Variovorax terrae: one gene and its partner. Each later gene encodes a partner of the first gene's protein in a complex. Links are inferred from orthologs where the notes say so. Each region holds a gene or a part of one and is shown on either strand. Other genes may lie near its edges. The genes, in order: dnaX and dnaN.

Region 1 (3,257 bases):
GTCGTGCTGCAGCAGGTGGAACGCCATGCGCGAGGCCGACTTCACCCCCACGCCAGGCAGGCGCCGCAGCGCCTGGATCAGCGCGTCGAGGGAATTGGCGTTAGACATGGCGGATCAAGCCCATCACGGCCACAGGCTTTCGTGCGGACACCGCGGAACCGGCTTTGCCGGGCCGCGGGTGTCGCCCCCTGCAAGGGGGGAGGCGCAGCGAAGCGCAGCCTGGGGGTGTGCCACTAGAACGGGAATTTCATGCCGCCAGGCAGGCCGGGCATGCCCGCGGTGAGCTTGCCCATCTTCTCCTGCGAGGTTTCCTCGGCCTTGCGCACGGCCGCGTTGAAGGCGGCGGCCACCAGGTCTTCGAGCATGTCCTTGTCGTCGGCCAGCAGGCTCGGGTCGATGGTGATGCGCTTGACGTCGTGCTTGCAGGTCATGGTGACCTTGACCAGACCGGCGCCGGATTCGCCAGTCACCTCGACGAAGGCCAGTTCTTCCTGCGCCTTCTTGAGGTTGTCCTGCATGGCCTGGGCCTGCTTCATGAGGCCGGCGAGTTGTCCTTTGTTGAACATGGAAGGTCCTTTATGGGTTCTGAATGGATTTGATGCTGCCTGGCACGATTTTCCCACCGTATTCACGCACCATCTGCTGCACGAACGGATCGTTCAGGATGATTTCCTCGGCGGCGCGCTGCCGCTCGGCCTGCGCGGCGGCGTTGCGGCGCGCCGGCGAGTCGGTCACGGCGCCCACTTCGACGCCGATCTTCACATCATGGCCGGCGTTGCGCAGCGCCGCCTGCAGCCGTTCGCGGCTGACGGGCTGGTCGAGCGACGAGCGCTCGACGCGCAGCAGCCAGTGCGAGGCGCCCTCGCCCGCGTCGCGCGCCACCAGTTGCGACTGCAACGCCAGCTCGCGCACCAGCGCGGTGATGGCTTCGGCCTCCACCAGCTGCTGCACCGTGGCGTGCCAGAAGTCGCCTTCCTCGGTGGGCGTGAAGTCCGTGGCGGGCGCGGCCGGCGCGGCGCGCTCCACGCGCTGCTCGGTGCGCGCGGTGGGCTCGGGCTGCACGCGCACCGGAATTGCTACGAAATTGGTAGCACCCGATGACCGCTGCGCCTGGACCTCAGGCGGTTTTTCCTCTGAAATCACGGTGCGGGGCGCTGCGGCGGCCGGAGCCGGTGCCGCGGGCTCGGGCCGCACCTCCGCCGACACCGGCACCGGGGCCGCCACGGCCGCGGGCGGCGCTTCCTGCACCGGCGGCGGCACGCGGGGCGCGGCAGCGGGCCGGGAAACGGCGGGCTCAGCCGGCGTCAGAGTTTTTTTTTCCACGGCGGCGGCGCTACGCTGCGCATTCGCCGGCTTGAAGGCCAGCAGCCGCAGCAGCACCATGGTCAGCGCCGCATAGTCGTCGGGGGCCAGGCCCAGCTCGGCGCGGCCGTGCAGGCACAGGCTGTAGAGCAGCTGGGTTTCGTCGGCCGGCATCGCCTGAGCCAGGCGCGCGGTCTCGGCCGCCTCGGGGTCGGCGTCGTCGGCGCCCATGCCGGGCACGGCCTGCAGTACGGCCATGCGCTGCAGCACCGAACTCATTTCCTCCAGCGTGGAGGCCGCGCTCAGGCCGTTCAGGCGCAGGGCCTCGGAGGTCTCCACCACCGTCTTGCCGTCACCTTGCGCCAGCGCGTCGATCAGGCGGAACACGTAGGAGCGGTCCACGCTGCCCAGCATCTGACGCACCGCGGCCTCTTCGAGCGTGCCGCTGCCGAAGGCGATGGCCTGGTCGGTCAGCGACAGCGCGTCGCGCATCGAGCCGCGCGCAGCACGCGCCAGCAGGCGCAGGGCCTGCGTGTCCGCGGCCACGCCCTCGGCCTGCAGCACACCCACCAAGTGCTCGAGCACGGTCTCGGGCGCCATCGGCCGCAAGTTGAACTGCAGGCAGCGCGACAGCACCGTCACCGGCACCTTCTGCGGATCGGTGGTGGCCAGCACGAACTTGAGGTACTCGGGCGGCTCTTCCAACGTCTTGAGCATCGCGTTGAACGCGGTGTTGGTCAGCATGTGCACTTCATCGATCATGAAGACCTTGAAGCGGCCCTGCACCGGCTTGTAGACCGCCTGCTCGAGCAGGCTCTGCACCTCGTCCACGCCGCGGTTGGAGGCGGCGTCGAGCTCGGTGTAGTCGACGAAGCGGCCGCTGTCGATGTCGGTGCAGGCCTGGCACACGCCGCAGGGCGTGGCCGTGATGCCGCCATTGCCGTCCGGGCCCTGGCAGTTCAGCGACTTGGCCAGGATGCGCGAGACCGTGGTCTTGCCCACGCCGCGGGTGCCGGTGAACAGGTAGGCGTGGTGCAGCCGCTGCGTGTTGAGCGCATTCGTGAGCGCCTGCACCACGTGCTCCTGGCCCACCATCTGCGAGAAGGTCTTGGGACGGTACTTGCGGGCGAGCACGAGATAGGACATGCGGGGATTCTAAGGGCCGCCTCCCGGGTGCCGGGGCCGCCGTCCGATATACACGGAACTTCGAACACAGGAATTGCACCCGCAAAACCTTGCAGACCCGAAGCCTTGGGTCTGCTCGCCTACAATAGCGGCTGACGGGCCTCCCCGCATGGTGAAGCGGCCAAACGGGTCAGGTGGGGAACCAAGCAGCCCTAACTGTGGAGTCAGTGCCGGGGGTAAGGCTCGTCAACCTCCCTTCTTCTTTTTCCTCCCGATGCTCCGGGTTGGCGCAGCCCTGCACGCCGCCGTCGTGCAACGGCGGACGGGAAGTCAGTGCAGGTTCTGGCGCGCCACGAAATTCACGGCCTGGGCGCGTGTGTGGACGTTGAGCTTGCGGAAGATGCTCTTGATGTGCGCGCTGACCGTCTCGTTGCTGATCGACAGCGTCGATGCGATGTCCTGGTTGACCTGGCCTGCCGCGACCAGCTTCAGCACCTGGCGCTCGCGCGCCGAGAGAACGTCCTCGATCGGATCATACGCGGGCGCCGCCTTCGGCAGGTCTTCCGACAAACGCTTCAGCAGGACTCGGCGCGCCAGATCGGGCGAGATCGCGGCGCCGCCATTGACGACCTGCAGCACGGACTGCGCCATGTCGCGGAACCAGGAGTTCTTGACGAGGTAGCCCGAAGCCCCCGACTCGAAGGCCTGGAGAATCTGGCTTTCGTCGTCCAGCGCGGAAAGCACGATGACCTCGATCGTGCCGCGATGCTTCTTCGCGGCCTTGATGAGCTCCAGCCCATAGCCATCGCCCAGCCGCACATCCAGGATGA
Region 2 (3,273 bases), on another replicon or contig:
CGGCGGCGTCGGCCTGGGCAAGACCCACTTGATGCACGCGGTGGGCAACCGGCTGCTGGCCGACCGGCCCGACGCGAAAGTTCTCTACATCCACGCCGAACAATTTGTTTCAGATGTGGTTAAGGCCTACCAGCGCAAGACCTTCGACGAGTTCAAGGAGCGTTACCACTCCCTCGATCTGTTACTGATCGACGACGTGCAGTTCTTCGCCAACAAGGACCGCACCCAGGAAGAGTTCTTCAACGCCTTCGAGGCGCTGCTGGCCAAGAAATCGCACATCGTGATGACCAGCGACACCTATCCCAAGGGCCTGGCCGACATCCACGAGCGCCTGGTGTCGCGCTTCGACTCGGGCCTGACGGTGGCGATCGAGCCGCCCGAGCTCGAGATGCGCGTGGCCATCCTGATCAGCAAGGCGCGCGCCGAGGGCGCCGAGATGCCCGAGGAAGTGGCCTTCTTCGTGGCCAAGAACGTGCGCTCCAACGTGCGCGAGCTCGAGGGCGCGCTGCGCAAGATCCTGGCCTATTCGCGCTTCAACCAGAAGGAAATCTCGATCATGCTGGCGCGCGAGGCGCTGCGCGACCTGCTGAGCATCCAGAACCGCCAGATCTCGGTCGAGAACATCCAGAAGACGGTGGCCGACTACTACAAGATCAAGGTCGCCGACATGTACTCCAAGAAGCGGCCGGCCTCCATTGCCCGCCCGCGGCAGATTGCGATGTACCTGGCCAAGGAACTGACACAGAAAAGCCTTCCGGAAATCGGAGAATTGTTCGGCGGGCGCGACCACACCACGGTGCTGCACGCCGTGCGCAAGATCTCCGGCGAGCGCCAGCAACTGACCGAGCTCAACCAGCAGCTGCACGTCCTCGAACAGACGCTGAAGGGCTGACCTCATCATGAAACCGCCATCAACTCCCACGACCCGCAGCGCGGTTCGGGCAAGCCTGGGGACAGTTCCGGCACAACGGCCCGGTTGTCCACATGCCCGGGCGCCGGCGCGGAAGTGTCCACCGGGCCGCGACAACCCGGAAGCAGGGCTGTGCACAGGCTTCGCTGGGGGCCAAGTGCTTGATAAAACAGGCGAAAATGGCGAAGTCCACAGCGCCGCGCGCGCCTTATCTACTACGACTCATTTGAATTAAAGAAATCAAGAAGAGGTTGACATGATTGTTCTGAAGGCAACACAAGACAAGGTTCTCTCGGTTTTGCAGTCGGTCGCGGGCATCGTGGAGCGGCGGCACACCCTGCCCATCCTGGCCAACGTGCTGATCCGCAAGACCGGCGGCTCGGTGCAGCTCACCACCAGCGACCTGGAGATCCAGATCCGCACCACGGCCGAGCTGGACGGCGATGCCGGCAACTTCACCACCACCGTGGGCGCGCGCAAGCTCATCGACATCCTGCGCACCATGCCGGCCGACCAGACCGTGAGCCTGGAGTCGAGCCAGAACAAGCTGATCCTCAAGGGCGGCAAGAGCAAGTTCACGCTGCAGACGCTGCCGGCCGAAGACTTTCCGCTGGTGCAGGAGGCCGCCAACTTCGGCCCCGTGTTCAGCGTGCCGCAGAAGACGCTGAAAGACCTGCTGAACCAGGTGAGCTTCGCGATGGCCGTGCACGACATCCGCTACTACCTCAACGGCATCCTGTTCGTGGCCGAGGGCCAGCAGCTCAGCCTAGTGGCCACCGACGGCCACCGCCTGGCCTTTGCCTCCGCCACGCTCGACGTGGAAGTGCCGCGCCAGGAGGTGATCCTGCCGCGCAAGACCGTGCTCGAAATGCAGCGCCTGCTGTCCGACGCCGAAGGCGCCATCGAGATGCAGTTCGCCAACAACCAGGCCAAGTTCAGCTTCGGCGGCATGGAGTTCGTCACCAAGCTGGTGGAGGGCAAGTTCCCCGACTACAACCGCGTGATCCCCAAGAACCACAAGAACAGCGTGACGCTGGGCCGCGCGCCGCTCCTGGCCAGCCTGCAGCGCACCGCCATCCTGACCAGCGAGAAGTTCAAGGGCGTGCGCCTGAACATCGAGCCCGGCACGCTGCGCGTGGCCTCCAACAACGCCGAGCAGGAAGAAGCGGTGGACGAGCTCGACATCGACTACGGCGGCGACGCCATCGAGATCGGCTTCAACGTCACCTACCTGATCGACGCGCTGGCCAACATGGGCCAGGAGATGGTGAAGGTCGATCTGGCCGACTCCAACAGCTCGGCGCTGCTGACCATTCCCGACAACGCCACCTTCAAGTACGTGGTGATGCCGATGCGCATCTGATGCTACAAAAAACGTAGCAAACAACGACCACAGCCCGCGGACATCCGCGGGTTTGGTCCTTCAAGAGTTTAGATACTGGAGATTTCCGCCCGGAAACCACGCTGACCATGACCGAAGACAACAAGCTGAACGAAGCCGCCCCCACGGAAGAAAGCTCCAACTTCCAGCCCAAGATCGACGCCCACCAGGCCGGCGCTTCCGAAGGCTATGGCGAAGGCGCCATCCAGATCCTCGAGGGCCTGGAAGCGGTGCGCAAGCGCCCCGGCATGTACATCGGCGACACCTCCGACGGCACCGGCCTGCACCACCTGGTGTTCGAGGTGGTGGACAACTCCATCGACGAGGCACTGGCCGGCCACTGCGACGACATCATGGTGACCATCCACACCGACAACTCCATCAGCGTGGTGGACAACGGCCGCGGCATCCCCACCGGCGTGAAGATGGACGACAAGCACGAGCCCAAGCGCTCGGCCGCCGAGATCGCGCTGACCGAGCTGCACGCCGGCGGCAAGTTCAACCAGAACAGCTACAAGGTCTCGGGCGGCCTGCACGGCGTGGGCGTGAGCTGCGTCAACGCGCTGAGCAAATGGCTGCGCCTCACGGTGCGGCGCGAAGGCAAGGTGCACCTGATCGAGTTTGCCCGCGGCGTGGTGCAGCACCGCCTGGTGGAGGCGGTGGACGGCGTCGAGGTCTCGCCCATGAAGGTGACCGGCCCGACCGAGAAGCGCGGCACCGAGGTGCACTTTCTGCCCGACACCGAGATCTTCAAGGAAAACTACGACTTCCACTACGAGATCCTGAGCAAGCGCCTGCGCGAACTGAGCTTCCTCAACAACGGCGTGCGCATCCGCCTGAAGGACGAGCGCAGCGGCAAGGAAGACGACTTCGCCGGCGCCGGCGGCGTCAAGGGCTTCGTGGACTTCATCAACAAGGGCAAGACCGTCCTGCACCCCAACGTGTTCCACGCCATGGGCGACCGCCAGAGCGAACACGGCAC

The links.
Region 2: the proteins of dnaX (region 1) and dnaN are in contact, whole or in part, in a cryo-EM structure (PDB 8GIZ), measured with the Escherichia coli proteins. The link is inferred for Variovorax terrae from one-to-one orthologs.

The regions. Positions count from the first base shown.
Region 1 is NZ_JALGBI010000001.1:1,604,230-1,607,486, reverse strand. The notes cover bases 13-2,954. They hold dnaX (DNA polymerase III subunit gamma/tau), read right to left. Parts: upstream 2,449-2,954; coding sequence 577-2,448; downstream 13-576. Other genes in these bases: MMF98_RS07585 (LuxR C-terminal-related transcriptional regulator), read right to left, coding at 2,758-2,954; MMF98_RS07600 (YbaB/EbfC family nucleoid-associated protein), read right to left, coding at 234-566; recR (recombination mediator RecR), read right to left, coding at 13-108. In the rest of the region: more of recR, read right to left, coding at 1-12; more of MMF98_RS07585, read right to left, coding at 2,955-3,257. UniProt on the Escherichia coli protein: Part of the beta sliding clamp loading complex, which hydrolyzes ATP to load the beta clamp onto primed DNA to form the DNA replication pre-initiation complex.
Region 2 is NZ_JALGBI010000003.1:302,479-305,751, reverse strand. What follows is about bases 262-3,219. They hold dnaN (DNA polymerase III subunit beta), read left to right. Parts: upstream 262-1,166; coding sequence 1,167-2,273; downstream 2,274-3,219. Other genes in these bases: gyrB (DNA topoisomerase (ATP-hydrolyzing) subunit B), read left to right, coding at 2,381-3,219; dnaA (chromosomal replication initiator protein DnaA), read left to right, coding at 262-892. Outside these bases: more of dnaA, read left to right, coding at 1-261; more of gyrB, read left to right, coding at 3,220-3,273. UniProt on the Escherichia coli protein: Confers DNA tethering and processivity to DNA polymerases and other proteins. Acts as a clamp, forming a ring around DNA (a reaction catalyzed by the clamp-loading complex) which diffuses in an ATP-independent manner freely and bidirectionally along dsDNA.